DNA from 3 places in the Allobosea sp. Tri-49 genome. Region 3 is predicted to be linked to each of the others. Evidence: riboswitches for the same ligand, from Rfam matches in the RefSeq annotation. Region 3 holds a riboswitch; each other region holds the start of a gene.
What was found. Region 3 has a riboswitch for cobalamin ahead of BLM15_RS31965 (ABC transporter substrate-binding protein). Riboswitches for the same ligand answer to the same signal wherever they lie in the genome.
Positions count from the first base shown of each region.

Region 1 (5,537 bases), 940 kb from region 3:
CGCCGAGGAAGCCGGTGATGATCGTGCACGGCACCTTGCCGAGCGTCGTAGTCTGCGGAGCGTTCATTGATCTGATCCTTGCTGGCGCGGCAAAGGAGGCACGCGCGCGACCACGCCCTTGCGGAACGAGACGGGTCTTTCTTTCCAGGGAACGATGCCGTTGGCGCTGGCGGCAAAACTTTCCGCCGCGCCGACGATCTCGTCGAGATGAAGACCGGCGTCGAGATCGCCGATCAGATAGGTCCATTTGCCGTCGGCCGCGAGCGCGATTGTGCAGGGCCGTTTGCAGACGGCGAGGCACTCGACCGGGACGACGGCGATGCCGCTGCCGGCCATGCGCTCTGAGAGTGCCGCTGCGAGGCCGATGCCGGGTTGGTCATAGCCCTCCGGCAGGTCCTCGCGCTGGCGCCGGCAGACGGTGCAGACATGGATGGTGCAGCCCGGCTCCAGCCGGGTTTCCGTCGCGAGGGCGAGATCGCCTTCGAGCATCGAAACGCCTCCTTGGGCTGGCGCGGCCGCAATCGGCCGCGCGAGGCGTCAGGCCGCCGCGGCTGCGGCGCTGCGACGAGCAAGCCAGGGCCAGAGCACGCCGACGGCAAAGCCGGTGGCGAGCCAGAGGGCGGCCTGGATGGCGAGCGAGAGCGCGGCGAAATGCGCGGCGATCTCGGCCGGCACCTTGCTCTCCGGCGCAGCCGGATGCGGCGCGCCGATCAGATGCGGCACGAGCAGCGCCAGCACGGCAAGCGCCCGCGCCCAGGAGGCCTCGACCCGCAGGAACACGAAGAGCGCGCCGGCGGTGACCACCGCCGTCAGCAGCCACCAGAGCTGGCGCTGTTGCAGTTCGGCCGCGGCTGAACCCGGCAATTCAGGCGCCAGCCCCATCGCCGGGGCGAGTCCGAAGGCGAGGAAACCGCAGACAGCCCATGCCAGCGCCCGGCACTGGTCGATCTGTTCGTTTGCCGCGATCATCCCGGCGAGCAGCAGGGCTGCGAAGCCGATCGCGGTGCCGATCGTCACCAGACTGGTGAAGGCGGTGCGCTGCAAGCCGTCCTGCGGCTTCCATTCATGCTCGCCGGTGTGCTCCGCCCCGGCTTTCGGATCGTTATGGGCGAGCTGGATGCGGGCGCCATCGGTGAAGGCGGCCTGCATCGGTGCGCCCTGCGTACGCAGCGCCGCCTCATAGGTCTCGGCCTTGAGGATCAGCGGGGTGGTGGTGACGTGCTGGAGCGCCGAGATCAGCAGTCCAGCCAGAAGCCCGGCCAGGATGCTGACCGTGAGAATACGCGTGACCATGTGCTTCCCCTCAATGACAGGGGAAGGCGAGGCCGTGACGGGTGTCGTGCGCCGCGTTGTGGACAGTGGACGAGGCGGCGAAGCCGACGGTGTAGATCAGCACGAAGCCGAGGATCAGCGCGGCGGCGACGGCTTTCGCCCGTTCCGAGACGCTGGCCTGGCTGGTGACGGTTGCGGTGTTCATTGGCTCACTCCTGGCCACCCCACCGGCAGCCTGCTGGACGACATCGGAAGACGGCAGGTCTCCTGGCTCACGGCTTGGTGTCCTGCTCCGCCTTCCCGGGAAACCCAGTGGCCGATGGCGCAGGACGCGCCGCTTACAGTTGCGGGGGCAGCCGCGGTCCTTCACCGCGTTCCCTTTTCACCTCGTCGTCGAGGCACCGTCACCGATGATCATTAGCCACAGGCGCGGTGCTGTGCAATGCAATGCCGTCATTCCCGGCGGAGCGCGGCGCAAGCCGAAGCATGACGCGGAGACTGCAGCATGACCCTCCCCCCGCTCACCCTCATCCTCGGCGGCGCCCGCTCCGGCAAGAGCCGCCATGCGGAAGCGCTGATCGAGGCGCTGCCGCCCGCCTGGACCTATATCGCCACCGCCCAGGCCTATGATGACGAGATGCGGGCCCGGATCGCCGAGCATCGCGCCCGCCGCTCCCGCGATTGGCAAACGGTCGATGCTCCGGTCGCGCTGCCCGAGGCGATCCGCAACGCCCGGTCCGGGCAGCCCATCCTCGTCGATTGCCTGACGCTCTGGCTGACCAATCTCCTGCTTGCCGAACGCGACATCGCGATCGCGACCGGCGAGCTCATTGCGGCCTGCCGCGAGGCGGAGGGACCGGTTGTGCTGGTCTCCAACGAGGTCGGCCTCGGCATCGTGCCCGACAATGCGCTCGCCCGGCGCTTCCGCGACGAGGCCGGCCGCCTGCACCAGCGGCTTGCGGCGCAGGCCGGGCGCGTGGTCTTCATGGTCGCCGGATTGCCGATGCAGGTGAAATGAAGAGCGAAGCGACGATGACGGACCAAGCCGAGGATGCCGCCCGCCACAAGGCGAAGATGGCAAAGCGCAAGGCAGTGCAGGACGCCGAGGTCGCCGGCAAGACGGTCGAGAAGGGCCTGCTGATCGTCAACACCGGCCCGGGCAAGGGCAAGTCGACCGCCGCCTTCGGCCTGATCCTGCGCGCGCTCGGCCATGGTTGGCGCATCGGCGTCGTGCAGTTCATCAAGGGCGCTTGGTCGACCGGCGAGCGCAAGGCGCTGGAGGCCTTCGGCGACCAGATCTCCTGGCATTCGATGGGCGAGGGCTTCACCTGGGAGACGCAGGACAAGGCCCGCGACATCGCTGCGGCGACCCGCGCCTTCGACAAGGCCAGGGAGTTGATGGCGGACGAGAGCATCCGGCTGCTCGTGCTGGACGAACTCAACATCGCCCTGCGCTACGACTATCTGCCGCTCGCCGAGGTGGTTGCGACGCTCGCTGCCCGCCGCTCGGATCTCCACATCGTCGTCACTGGCCGCAACGCCAAGCCTGAGCTGATCGAGGCCGCCGACTTGGTCACAGAGATGACGCTGGTGAAGCACCACTTCGCCGCCGGCGTGAAGGCGCAGGAGGGGATCGAGTTCTAGAGGCCGAGTGCGGCGAGACTTCCGGCCGCTGCCAAGCCCCAGAGCAGCAGGCAGGCGCGCCGGTAGAGGGCGAGCGCCCGCCGGATATCGGCCGCCGTAGCCTCCGCCCTGCCATCGCCCATCCAGCCGTCCTCGACCCTGACCGCGCCGTAGACGCGCGGGCCGGCGAGGCGGAGCCCCAGCGCGCCGGCCATCGCCGCCTCCGGCCAGCCGGCATTGGGCGAGCGGTGGCGCTGGGCGTCGCGTTGCACCGCGCGCCAGGCCGCACCGGCATCAGCCTGTCGGTCGAGCACCGCGGCGGCGATCAGCAGCAAAGCCGTCAGCCTAGAAGCGGGCAAATTTACGAGATCGTCGAGCCGCGCCGCCGCCCAGCCGAAGGCGAGGTATCGTGGCGATTTGTGGCCGATCATCGAATCGGCGGTGTTGATCGCCTTGTAGAGCGCCCCACCCGGCAGGCCGCCGACGCCGAGCCAGAAGGCTGGCGCGACGATCCCATCGGAAAAATTCTCGGCCAGGCTCTCGATCGCAGCGCGCGCCACCCCGGCCTCGTCGAGGCTCTCCGGGTCGCGGCCGACGATCATCGCGACGGCCTTGCGCCCACCGGCGAGCCCGCTTTGCTCCAGCCCTGCGGCGACATCGGCGACGTGGTCATGGAGGCTGCGCTGGGCGAGCAGGGTCGACGCGAGCAGCGCCAGCGGTAACAATGCGAGGACGCCGGCGAGACGGCAGAGCGCAACGAGGGCCAGTGCGGCGGCCAGTGTCACGCCGAGCAGGATCAATAACGCCACGACGCCGGCCATCCGCCGCGTCGCGAAGCTCGCAGTCTCGCGGTTGAGGCCCCGGTCCAGCCAGCCGATCAACGTGCCGATCCAGGTGACGGGATGGCCGATCCATGCGAACAGGCGCGCCGGATAGCCGATCGCCGCCTCGGTCACGAGGGCGGCGAGAAGCAGCGGCAGGCTTTCGGAGAGCGACATGGCGGCCGGGGAGATGAAGGAAGCGATCTGGCACGGCGGCGATCTCGCCACGGCCAAGGCGCTGTTCCCGCAGGCGCCCGAACCCTGGATCGATCTCTCGACCGGTATCAACCCGATCCCCTATCCGCTTCCGGAGCTGCCGTTAAGCCTGTGGCAGCGTCTGCCTGGCAAGGCCGAGGAGGCTGTGTTGCTCGCGGCGGCTCGCAAAGCCTATCGTGTTCGCGCTGAAAGCGGCATCGTCGCGGCGCCCGGCACGCAGATTCTGATCGAGCTGCTGCCGCGTCTGGTGCCGACGGCAAACGTCGCCGTGCTCGGGCCGACCTATGGCGAACACGCGCCGGCCTGGCGCAAGGCGGGCGCCGAGGTACGCGAGATCAACGATCTCGCCGAGATCGGCGATGCCAATGTCCTCGTGCTGGTCAATCCGAACAATCCGGACGGGCGCATCGTTGCGTGTGAGACGCTGGTCGCACTTGCTGGAGCGCTCGCCGCGCGCGGCGGCCTGCTGGTCGTCGACGAGGCTTTCGCCGATTTCGCGCCTGAGATGAGCCTGTTGCCGACCCTGTCGGAAGGGGCCCTCGTCCTGCGCTCCTTCGGCAAGGCCTACGGGCTGGCGGGCATGAGGCTCGGCTTCGCGGTCGGTGAAGCGCGCTTTACCGATGCCCTCCAGGCGATGCTCGGCCTCTGGGCCGTGGCCGGCCCGGCGCTGCATGTCGGGGCTGCTGCGCTCGCCGATGCCGATTGGCTTTCGGCTGCAGGGGAGGCGCGCGCGGCTGACAGCGGGCGACTCGATGCGATCCTCAACCCCTATGGCCGCGCCGTCGGCGGAACCGTGCTCTATCGCTTGCTCGAAACATCGCAGGCGCCCGCTCTGTTCGAGCGGCTCGGCCGGGCCGGCATCTATGTCCGCCGTTTCCAGCACGATCCCTCGCGCCTGCGCTTCGGCCTGCCGGGGGAGGAAGCGGCATGGATGCGGTTGGCGCAGGCGCTAGCGCTGGCCTGAGCTCGCTGCGCAGCGATTGCAGCCGGCGCATGCGGGTGCGGGTGGGACGAAGCGGCGCGCCGCCGCTATCGTCGAATGATTCCAGCGATCCGGAGACAAGACGCATGCCTTGGCCGAAGCAGAATGCCCTCACCATCGGCTTTGCCCATGCGGCCTATCAGCTGCGCGACGAATATCTGGCGCGCAATGGACAGGCGACGAGTTTCGAGGTCCGCACGATCGATGATCTCAAGGCCCGTGCCCACGAGACCGATGTGCTGGTCGTCTCGGGCCTGTGGCGCAACGAGATGCTCGACGGCCTCGGCAAGCTGCGCTTCATCCAGTCGATCAGTGCTGGCACCGACCAGTTCGACAAGCCGAAGCTCGCCGCGGCGGGCGTTCGCCTCGCCAGTGCCCAGGGCGGCAATGAGCGCGCCGTCGCCGAGCACGCGATCTCGCTGATCCTTGCGCTGGCGCGTCAGCTCCACCTTGCCCGCGACAACCAGGCCAATCGGGTCTGGCGCCCGATGATCGGCGACCGCTCCCGCCGCGAGGACGAGCTCGGCGGCCGCACGCTGGTCATCGTCGGGCTCGGCCGCATCGGCCTCCGCCTCGCGGCGATCGCCTCGGCCTTCGGCATGCGGGTCATTGGCGTGCGCCGC
Region 1 is NZ_CP017946.1:3,921,435-3,926,971, reverse strand. It holds gene cobW (cobalamin biosynthesis protein CobW) at 1-67, opposite strand, end outside; gene BLM15_RS18915 (DUF1636 family protein) at 64-489, opposite strand; gene BLM15_RS18910 (CbtA family protein) at 538-1,293, opposite strand; gene BLM15_RS18905 (CbtB domain-containing protein) at 1,304-1,477, opposite strand; cobalamin riboswitch at 1,513-1,692, opposite strand; gene cobU (bifunctional adenosylcobinamide kinase/adenosylcobinamide-phosphate guanylyltransferase) at 1,778-2,290, shown strand; gene cobO (cob(I)yrinic acid a,c-diamide adenosyltransferase) at 2,305-2,916, shown strand; gene cbiB (adenosylcobinamide-phosphate synthase CbiB) at 2,913-3,893, opposite strand; gene cobD (threonine-phosphate decarboxylase CobD) at 3,892-4,896, shown strand; gene BLM15_RS18880 (D-2-hydroxyacid dehydrogenase) at 5,001-5,537, shown strand, end outside.
Region 1: another riboswitch for cobalamin. It lies ahead of BLM15_RS18905 (CbtB domain-containing protein); the one in region 3 lies ahead of BLM15_RS31965 (ABC transporter substrate-binding protein).

Region 2 (5,537 bases), 2.5 Mb from region 3:
TGGAAGGTGTGGGTATGGATCGCCTCCTCGAAGGCCTGGCGCAGCAGGTACTGCCGGCATTCGGGATTGGTCAGGTGGCGGTAGATCGCCAGCACGATGTTGTTGGCGACGAGAGATTCGGATGCCGCGAAGAAGCCGAGATTGCGCTTGAGCATGCGCCGCTCATCCTCGGTCAACCCGTCCTTGGACTTCCACAGCGCGATGTCGGCCTGCATCGAGACCTCGGTCGGCATCCAATGGTTGTTGCAGCCGGCGAGGTACTTCTCCCAGGCCCATTTGTACTTGAGCGGCAACAACTGATTCACGTCGGCGCGGCAGTTGATCATCCGCTTCTCGTCGACGCTGACCCGCCCGCCCTTGCGGTCGATTTCGCCGAGGCCGGTGGCGTCGGCGGCGGGTGCGTTCAGGATGGCGGGATTGGCTGGGTTCGCCGGCTTGGTGTCGGACCAGTCGAGCATGGGGTGAGTTCCATTTTGAAACTAAAAGGCGTCATGCTCGGGCTTGATCCGAGCATCTCATGCCGAATGAGGCTCCTGCGCCTCGTCCTGCCGGAGATTCTCGGGTCTGCGCTTCGCTTCGCCCGAGAATGACGCGGGAGGTGGAATGACGGCAGGGCCTTACTGGCACGCCTCGCAGGTGGGATCGTCGATCGAGCAGGCGTTCGGGACGGCCATGCCGTTCCCGAGCGGGATGTCGACAATGATCGGCGCGGCCGCGACCGGCACGGTGGCCGAAACCGCGTTGAGCTTGCCGTCGGTGCCCTTCAGCGTCGACTTCTCGACATGGGTCGCCGAGAGCGCACGCAGGTAATAGGTCGTCTTGAGGCCGAGCCGCCACGCCAGCCGATAGGCCTCGTCGAGTTTCCGGCCCGAGGGCTGCGCCATATAAAGGTTCAGCGACTGGCCCTGGTCGATCCATTTCTGCCGGCGCGCGGCGGCCTTGATCAGCCACTCCGTCGGGATCTCGAAGGAGGTGGCGTAGAGCGCCTTGAGATCGTCCGGCACCCGGTCGATCCCGGTGACCTTGCCGTCATAATATTTGAGATCCGAGACCATCACCTCGTCCCAGAGCCCCCTCGCCTTCAGGTCATGCACGAGCCCGGCATTCACCACGGTGAAGTCGCCCGACATGTTCGCCTTGACGTAGAGCTGGCTGTAGGACGGTTCGATCGACTGCGAGACGCCGACGATGTTCGAGATCGTCGCGGTCGGGGCGATCGCCATCGTGTTCGAGTTGCGCATGCCGATTGTTACGACGCGCTGGCGCAGGGCATCCCAGTCCAGCGTGGAGGAACGATCCAATTCAACGTTGCCGTCGCGGGCCTCCGAGAGGATCTCCAGCGAGTCGATCGGCAGGATGCCCTTCGACCAGAGCGAGCCTTCGAAGCTCGGATAGCGGCCGCGCTCGGCGGCGAGATCGACCGAGGCCGAGATCGCATGGAAGCTGATCGCCTCCATCGAGGTGTCGGCGAAGGCGACCGCCGCCTCCGAAGCCGTCGGCAGACGCAGCGCCTGGAGCGCGTCCTGGAAACCCATGATGCCGAGGCCGACCGGGCGATGCCGCAGGTTCGAGCGGCGCGCTTCCGGGATCGTGTAGAAATTGATGTCGATGACGTTGTCGAGCATACGCATCGCAGTCGTCACCGTGCGCTTCAGCCGCGCCTGATCGAGCCCTTCCGCGGTGACATGCGCTGCGAGATTGACCGAGCCGAGATTGCAGACCGCGACCTCGTCGGCCGAGGTGTTGAGCGTGATCTCGGTGCAGAGGTTGGACGAGTGAACGATGCCGGCATGCTGCTGCGGCGAGCGCAGGTTGCAGGCATCCTTGAAGGTGATCCAGGGGTGTCCGGTCTCGAACAACATGGTCAGCATGCGCCGCCAGAGATCGAGCGCCTTGATCCGCTTGAAGACCTTGATCCCGCCTTGCTCCGCCTTGGCCTCATAAGCCTCGTAGGCCGTCTTGAACGGCTTGCCATAGAGGTCGTGCAGGTCCGGCACCTCGTCGGGCGAGAACAGCGTCCAGTCGGCACCGGCTTCGACGCGCTGCATGAACAGGTCGGGAATCCAGTTCGCCGTGTTCATGTCATGGGTGCGGCGGCGGTCGTCGCCGGTGTTCTTGCGGAGATCGAGGAACTCCTCGATGTCGACATGCCAGGTCTCGAGATAGGCGCAGACGGCGCCCTTTCGCTTGCCGCCCTGGTTCACCGCGATAGCGGTGTCGTTGGCGACCTTCAGGAAGGGCACCACACCCTGGCTCTCGCCATTGGTGCCCTTGATATGGGCGCCGAGACCGCGCACAGGCGTCCAGTCATTGCCGAGCCCGCCGGAGTATTTGGCGAGCAGGGCATTGTCCTTCACCGCCTTGAAGATGCCGTCGAGATCGTCGGCGACCGTGGTCAGGAAGCAGGAGGAGAGCTGCGGCCGCAGCGTGCCCGAATTGAACAGGGTCGGCGTCGAAGCCATGAAATCGAAGGACGACAGCAGGTCGTAGAATTCGATCGCCCTCGCCTCCCGGTCGATCTCGCGCAGGCTCAACCCCATGGCGACACGCATGAAGAAGGCCTGCGGCAGCTCGAAGCGGTTGCCGCGGACATGCAGGAAGTAGCGATCGTAAAGCGTCTGGAAGCCGAGATAGTCGAGCTGCAGGTCGCGCTCTGGCTTCAGCGCAGCGGCGATACGGGCGATGTCGAAGCGGTCAAGCTCGGGGTCGATCAGCTCGTTGGCAATGCCCACCTTCAGATAGGCCTCGAAATACTCGCCATAGCGGCCGGCCATCTCTTGCTGCGTCGCCTGCTCGGCGCGGCCGTGGACGAAGCTCAGCGCCTCGCGGCGCAGCTTGTCGAGCAGCAGGCGGGCCGAGACCTTGGCATAGTTCGGCTCGCTCTCGATCAGCGTCCGCGCGGCAAGGATCGGCGCCAGCGCCAACTCGTCGAGCGAGATGCCGTCATAGAGATTACGCTGTGCCTCGGCGAGGACGGGCTCGGCCGAAACGCCGTCGAGCTCCGCACAGGCCTCGCGAACCACCTTGTCGAGACGCGCGGCATCGAGCGGAACCAGCGTGCCGTCGGCGAGCTTCATCTGCAGCGACGGCGCAGCGGCGGCGGCCGGCTGGGTCTCAGCGACCACCTTGGCGCGCTCCCGGGCACGCTCGGCGCGATAGAGCACATAGGCGCGGGCGACCTTGTGATGCTCGCCGCGCATCAGGGCGAGTTCGACCTGGTCCTGGACGTCCTCGATATGGAAGGTGCGGCCGGTGGCGGCGCGGCGGGTCAGTCCGGCGACGACCTGCTCGGTCAGCTCGGCGACGACGTCGTGGATGCGGCGCGAGGCGGCAGCGCTGGAGCCTTCGACGGCGAGGAAGGCCTTGGTCAGCGCAACCGCGATCTTCGAGGGATCGAAAGGGGTGACCCCGCCGTTGCGCCGAATGATCTGGTAGCCCGGCTCGCTCGCCGCGGCTGTCGGCGGCGCAGCAGTGATAACCGGCGCGGCGGCCGCAGGCCGTTCGGCTTCGAGAGACAGAGACATCGGCATCAACCCCAAGATGTTGAGGGCAAAGGCCGAGCGGTTGCGTCGAGAAGGCGCGCGGCAACCCAAGGCCGCGACCTGCCAAGCGCACCACCGGGACACCCCGCCCGAGGACGTAAAACTAGGGTCGCGGCAGGTCTCCTGGCTCGCGGGTCGCAGCTCTCGCCCGTCTTCCCAAGGCCTTGCGGCCTCAGTGACTTACATGGACGCGAACTCACCGCTGACAGTTGCGGGGGCAGCGCCGGTTTCCCACCGGCTTCCCTCTTAGCTCTCGATCTTGCGATTCGAGAGACCATCGACCACCAGATTTAGTAGTCTCTGCGCTGACGCTGTCAATTGATCGTGCGTGACTTGTCTCTCGCATGTGGAAAGCGAGGATATCTCCAACAGCCCCCAAAAAACATGGAGACATAAAGATGTCTTTATATCTCGATTGACGTCTACTCTCGGATCGGCATACTGGCACGGTCGAGGTTCTCCGGCGCGGCTTGCCGCATCGGAGCTAAGAGGGAAGCCGGTGAAGTGCCGGCGCTGCCCCCGCAACTGTAAGCGGCGAGCCGCTGTCCAATCGAAGCCACTGGGACCGACAAGGTCGCGGGAAGGCCGGACAGCTGCCCTGACCCGTGAGCCAGGAGACCTGCCCCGACAACATGAACGTCCTCGGGCGGGGTGTCCCGGTGGTGCGGTTGCGGATCCGCGCCGATTTTCCGTCGCCCGGATTCTCACACGCGTCCGCTCTGGCCTTTGCCCCCATTTTATGGGGTTAAGCCTATGTCTCAATCAGTCTCCGTCGCCGCTCTCGGCACGCCGCGCATCGGTCCGCGCCGCGAACTCAAGACCGCGCTCGAAAGCTTCTGGGCCGGGAAATCGGACGAACAGTCCCTGCTTGAAACCGCAGCCGGTCTGCGCGCCGCCAACTGGGCGCGGCAGAAGGCGCAAGGGATCACCGTGATCCCGTCAAACGACTTCTCGTTCTACGACCAGGTCCTCGACACCAGCGTCATGGTCGGCGCGATCCCGGCCATTTACGGCTGGAAGGGTGGCCCGGTGCCGCTCGGCACCTATTTCGCCATGGCACGGGGCTCGCAGGGCGAGACCGAGCCGCACACCTCCTGCGGCCATGCTCATCACGACCATGAGCATCATCACGGCGTCCCGGCGCAGGAGATGACCAAATGGTTCGACACCAACTACCACTATATGGTGCCGGAGTTCGCAGCCGGGCAGCGCTTCGAACTGGCCTCGCTGAAGCCCGTCGAGGAATATCGCGAGGCCAAGGCACTCGGCTACGAGACGCGGCCCGTCCTGCTCGGGCCCGTGACCTTCCTCAAGCTCGGCAAGGCCAAGGATCCGTCCTTCGATCCGCTCTCGCTGCTGGGTGAACTGCTGCCGATCTATATCGACGTGCTGCGCCGGCTCTCGGCCAATGGCGCGGACTGGGTGCAGATCGACGAGCCCTGCCTCGTGCTCGATCTCGACGAGCCGGCCCGCGAGGCTCTGCGCCGGAGCTATGCGACGATCGCCCACGCCCTGCCGCAGCTGAAGATCATGCTGGCGACCTATTTCGGCGCGCTCGGCGACAATCTCGATACTGCCGTATCCCTGCCGGTCGCCGGCCTGCATCTCGACCTCGTCCGCGCGCCCGAACAGCTCGACACGGTTCTCGCCAAGGCGCCGCGCGGCCTCGTGCTCTCTCTCGGCGTGGTCGACGGCCGCAACATCTGGAAGACCGATCTGGAGAAGGTGCTGGCGCGGATCGAGCCGATCGCAGCCAGGCGCGGCACCGATCATGTCCAGGTCGCGCCGTCCTGCTCGATGCTGCACAGCCCGATCGACCTCGAGCTGGAAACCAACCTCGATCCCGAGGTGAAGGGCTGGCTCGCCTTCTGCGTCCAGAAGATGGGCGAACTCTCGACGCTTGGTCGCGCGCTCGGTGGCGGGCGCAACAGCGTCCAGGAAGCCTTGGCCGCCTCGACCGCGGCAGCCGCCGCGCGCAAGGCCTCCCCGAAGGTC
Region 2 is NZ_CP017946.1:2,334,689-2,340,225, forward strand. It holds gene BLM15_RS11580 (ribonucleotide-diphosphate reductase subunit beta) at 1-458, opposite strand, end outside; gene BLM15_RS11585 (ribonucleoside-diphosphate reductase subunit alpha) at 618-3,524, opposite strand; cobalamin riboswitch at 3,640-3,836, opposite strand; cobalamin riboswitch at 3,979-4,183, shown strand; gene metE (5-methyltetrahydropteroyltriglutamate--homocysteine S-methyltransferase) at 4,296-5,537, shown strand, end outside.
Region 2: another riboswitch for cobalamin. It lies ahead of BLM15_RS11585 (ribonucleoside-diphosphate reductase subunit alpha); the one in region 3 lies ahead of BLM15_RS31965 (ABC transporter substrate-binding protein).

Region 3 (5,537 bases):
CGAAGGCGAGCCGGCGGGCGAGATCACGCCGCGGCACGCCGGCGATGTCGCGTCCATCGAGCATGACGACGCCGCTGGCGACATTGCGCAGCCGGCAGAGCAGCCTGAGCAGGCTTGATTTGCCCGAACCGTTCGGCCCGATCAGGCCGAGCACCCGGCCGGGAGCCGCCTGCAGCGTCACCCCGTCGACGATCATCCGGCCGGCGGCGCCCCAGCGCACCTCGCGGGTCGCAAGCGTCATGCCGGCTGCCTCGCGCGGTAGAGGATCAGGGCGAAGACCGGCGCACCGAACAGCGCCGTCACCACGCCGATCGGCAGGATCTGCTGCGGGATCAGGATACGCGACAGGATGTCGGCGAGGATCATGAAGATCGCGCCGATGACGAGGCAGGCCGGCAGCAGACGGGCGTGGCCGGAGCCCACGAGGAAGCGAGCGGCATGGGGAATGATCAAACCGACGAAGCCGACCGTGCCGACGATCGAGACCATCACCGCGGTCATCACCGCGGTCGTCGCGAAGAGAATGACCTTCACCCTGGTGACCGCGACGCCGAGCGAGGCCGCGGCATCGACGCCGAAGGCGAAGGCGTCGAGCACCTTGGCGTGCAGCATACAGATGGCAAAGCCGATGAAGGCGACCGGCGCGGCGATCCACAGATCCGGCCAGCGCACGCCGCCGAAATTCCCCAGGAGCCAGAACATCACGCCGCGCGCCTGCTCGGCGCTGGCCAATGTCGTGACGATCGTCGCCGTCGCCGCATTGAAGAGTTGCGAGGTAGCGACACCTGCGAGGATGACGCGATCGCTCGCGCTGCCGGCGCCCGTCGCCAGCAGCGCGACGACCGCAAGTGCGGCGCAGGAGCCGATAAAGGCGCCGGCAGAGACCGTCAGCGCCGTGCCGCCGATACCGACGCCGAGGATCAGGACCGCGACGGCGCCGGTCGAGGCCCCGGCCGAGATGCCCAGCACATAAGGCTCCGCCAGCGGGTTGCGCAGCAGCGCCTGCAGGATGGCGCCCGAGAGCGCGAGGGCGCCACCGCATAAGCCAGCCATCAGCGCCCGGCTCAGGCGGTAATCGAAGATCACGCCCTGCTGGATCGCGCTGACCGGAAAATCGAGGCTGAACAGGCCGTTGCCGAGCGCCCGTAGCGCCGTCTCCAGCGGAATGCGCATCTCGCCGATCGTCACCGCCAGCGCCACCGAGAAGGTGAGCGCCAGCAGAGCCGCCAGCGCGATGGCGATCCGCGCTGGCCAGTTGGGACCGTGGACGGCGTGGCTCAAGGAGAAAGGCCGAAACCGGCGATCGCCTTGGCTAGCGTCTCGATGCCATCGACCGTGTCGAGGCCGGCGCGGGTCGCACCGACATCGATGATGACGACACGGTTGTTCTTCACCGCATCGAGCTTGCTGGCGACGGGGTCGGTCTTGAGGAAGTCGAGCTTCTTCTCGATGTCGTCGGCCGGGAAGCGGCGGCGATCCATCTTCACCGTGACGATCACCGCGGGGTTGGCGGCAGCGATGCTCTCCCAGCCGACCAGTGGCCATTCCTCATTAGTGGTGATGATGTTGCGGGCGCCAAGCTTCGACAGGATATAGGCGGGCACGCCGTTCTTGCCGGCCATGAAGCCGTCGCCCTTGATGTCCTTGCTGGAGAACCAGACCACGACCGGCACGTCCTTGGCCTTGACGTTCGCCACAGCCTGGACCGCCTTGTTCTCGCGCGCCTTCAGCTCGGCAATGAGCGCATCGGCCCGATCGGCGACGTCGAAGATCTGGCCGAACTCGCGGATATTGCGATAGACCAGCTCCATCGTGAACATTTGCGTGCGCACGCCATCGCCGGCGCCGGAATTGTCCTTGCCGACACAGTCGGTCGGCGAAACGTAAGTCGGCACCTTGACCTTGGCGAACTGGTCGCGCTTGCCGACGATGCCGTTGGGCCCGACATGCCATTCGAACATCGCGGTGACGAGATCCGGTTCCTGGGCGAGCACCGCTTCGAAGCTCGGATCGTTGTCGGCGAGACGCTTCACCTTGGCGTTGACCGCCTGATAGGGCTTGGCGACCGGCGAGAACCAGACCGCGGTGCCGACGACGCGGTCGGCGAGACCGAGCGCGTAGAGGATTTCGGTCTGCGTCTGGCCGATCGCGACGACGCGCTTGGGCGGACCGGCGAAGGTCACGCTCTCGCGGCAGTTCTCCAGTGTCAGCGGATACTGTGTTGGCGCAGCAGAAGCTGCACCCGCAAGCAAAGTGCCGAGAAGCACCGCAGCGGGCCATTGCAGCAGGCGGACAAATCGACGCGCAGTCGGCACAGGACGAGCCTCAAATGTAACAATGTTGCATTTCTGATAGAGGGGACGGCACGCAGCCGTCAAGCTCTGCGCCGTCGCGCGCATGGTGGTCGTTATGGACATGGACTTCATCGCTCCCCGAGATGACGGATGGGAGCTGGCAGGGGATGTGGACAGATGGCGGGCTCGGACGACCGCCACCGATGCACACCTCCGGGACACCCCGCCCGAAAGACGTCTTCGACGATCGGGGCAGGTCTCCTGGCTCGCGGGTCGACGCCGGTTCCGCCCGGCCTTCCCGGCGCAAGGAGCACCAGTGGACGATGGACGGAGAGCTCGCCGCTTACAGTTGCGGGGGCAGCCTCGGCTTTGGAGCAAGCGCGCCTCACCGAATTCCCTCTTAGCTCCGGAAGCAACCCGGAGAACCTCGATCGCGCCCACCCTATAAGGCGGCGCTACATCGTCAAGCGCCGTTCAGAGGCTGGGCGTGCTGTAGAGCCGCTTGCCCTGGACGGAAATCTCGACGTCCTGGAGGTAGCTTTTCAGCGCGGTGGTCGCGACCTCGATGCCGAGGCCGGGCGCATCCGGCGCTGCGACCTGCCCCCGCGCATCGCGCTCCAGATGATTGGCGGAGATCGCCGTGGCGAGCGGCTTCGGCATCGCCGGATATTCGCAGATTTCGTGATCGGCGAGCCCGGCATAGGGCTGCAGCGAGGCCGACAGCGCCAGATGCGAGGTGAACGTGTGGTTGACGAAGGTCACGCCCTTCGCCACCGCGTAATCCGCCACCGCCTTCGAGGGACCGATTCCGCCGATCCGGCCGCAATCGATCTGGACATAGCCGATGCCGCCATAGTCGATCAGCTGCTTGGCCATGGTTTCATTGTGGGCGCCTTCGCCACCGGCGAGGCGCACCTTTGGGCTAAGCTTGGCGAGTGCGCCATAGGCTTCAAGCGCGCTGGCGTGGAAGGGCTCCTCGAACCAGCGGACATCCGCCTTCTCCATCGCCGGCAAGCGGGCGGCCGCGCGCTCGACGTCTTCGATGAAGATCTGGCCGGTATCGACGAGCAGTATCCCGTCGGTTCCCAGCCCTTCCCGAGCCGCAACGAAATGCTCGGCATCGGCCTCGACGCTGCCGCGGCCGATCGGTCCCCAGCCGAACTTGGCGGCACGGAAATTCCGCTTCCTGGCATCCCGCGCACGCTCAAGCGTCTCCTGCGCCGTGCCGCCGAATAGCACCGAGGCATAGGGCGTCTTGGGATGGCTCTGGCGATAGCCGAGCAAGCGCCAGACCGGCTTGGAGCGCAGCTTGCCGAGGATGTCCCACAACGCCATCTCGACGCCGGAGAAGGTATGCGGCGCCTGCAGCAGGTCCATCGAATTGTAGGCGACCGCGGCAGCGATACGGGCGATGTCCTCCGGGCCATCCAGCTTCTGGCCGAGGACGGAATCGGCGACGGGCCGGCAGACCCCGTGCGACATCGGGCAGATGAAGGCGGCGATCGACGGCAGCGGGGCTGCCTCGCATTCGCCCCAGCCGACATGGCCGCCGGCGGCGACCCGCACCAGCAGCGCGTCCTGGCTGCCATCGGCCTCGTCGGTGACGACGGGCATGGCGAGATAGAAGAAGTCGACAGCCTCGATTCTGGGCATGGGCGCAGTCCTCACAGATCGTAGATCGTCGCGCGGGGCGCGAAGGTGACGTTGTCGTCGAGCGGATAGACGGGGCGGGCGCAGATGCGGTGGCCGAGGCTTCTGAGGTTCGCCGAAGTCGCGCCAGGCGCTTCGACGTTGAAATTGCGGGCGCACCACTGGTCGAACATGTGGAATTCGGCGTGGGGCGACTTCACCACGATCAGGTCGAAATCCTCGGGATCGAGCCCGTTGGCGTAGTACATTGCCCGGTCGAACAGGCTGACCGAGCGGCTCATCACCACGACGGTGACATTGTCGTAGGTGAGCACCGCGGTCGGGCCGGCCCGGAGCGGCGCCTTCATCGTCTCGAGCGCGGCTTCGCCGTCCGAAAGCAGCTTGACCGTCGCGGTCACCGGCATCGGCGGGAATCGGGCTGGGTCGATCGAGCCGCCGAGCGTCAACGACAGGCTCGCGCCGACGCCCGCCGCATGCGCCGCGGCCGCAGCCGGCGCATCGACGATCTGCGCCAGCACCCGCTTGCCGTAGCTGGCCTGTCGCAATCCGGCGAGGATCGCATTGCTATCGCCCGAAGCGCCCGAGGAGGTCGCATCGGCGGCATCGGTGAAGATCACCGGCCCATCGATGCTGCGCGCCTGCGCGATGGCGCGTTCAAGCGGCACGAGCTTGCCCTGCATGCGGAAGCGCAACGGCCAGAACTCCTGCGCCAACCTTGTCGCCTCCCGCTCGGCGCTCGCTGCGTCGCCATCGGTGAGGATCAAGACCTGCGAGCACAGCTCCGGCACGTCGGTGAAGGGGTTGCCGATCATGATGCCGGCCGCCAGCGCCCGCCCCTCTTCTTCGAGCCGACGGCATTCGGCGAGCAGTTCGCCATAGCAGCCGGTCTTGGTGATGAGTTCGTCGCCGCGGACCAGTGCCGGGATGACGACGCGGGCCGCGACCGGCCTGATGCCGCCAGCCATCAGTTTCAGCAGCAGTTCGGCCGCGCGTCGCCCGGTGTCGGCGAAGTCAACATGCGGATAGGTCCAGTAGATCGCAAAGCCGTCGACCTGGCGCAGCATGCGGTCGGTCAGGATGCCGTGCAGGTCGAGCGAGATGACGATCGGCATGTCCGGGCCGACGCGCTCGCGCAGCTTCTCCAGCAGATAACCTTCCGGATCGAGCTCGCCATCGGCGCCCATCGCGCCATGCAGCGAGACATAGATGCCGTCGATGCCGTCCAGCTTTGCGAAGATCGCGGCCAGCACCTCCTCGGAAAGTCTCTTCCAGCCCTCCGTCGAGAGCAGCCCGGCGCTGCCGGCGCGCGCGCAGATCGTCGGAACGATCTCGATATCGGGCCGCGCCTCGAAGACCGCGAGCGCGCCGCCGAGCTCCTGGTTCTGGCCGCGCTGCTCGTAGAGCCCGTTGCCATGGCGGATCAGGAAGTTGTCGTACCCTGACGGCAGCGGGTTGAAGGACGAGATCTCCTGCTTGCAGTCGGCGATCAGGATGCGCTTCATCGGCGGGCTCCGGTGGCTCAGAATTTCAGGCGAGGGTCGAGCACGTCGCGCAGGCCATCGCCGAGCAGGTTGAGGCCGAGCACGCAGACGA
Region 3 is NZ_CP017946.1:4,857,168-4,862,704, reverse strand. It holds gene BLM15_RS23475 (ABC transporter ATP-binding protein) at 1-241, opposite strand, end outside; gene BLM15_RS23470 (FecCD family ABC transporter permease) at 238-1,281, opposite strand; gene BLM15_RS31965 (ABC transporter substrate-binding protein) at 1,278-2,288, opposite strand; cobalamin riboswitch at 2,529-2,739, opposite strand; gene BLM15_RS23460 (mandelate racemase/muconate lactonizing enzyme family protein) at 2,769-3,947, opposite strand; gene BLM15_RS23455 (M81 family metallopeptidase) at 3,959-5,446, opposite strand; gene BLM15_RS23450 (ABC transporter permease) at 5,464-5,537, opposite strand, start outside.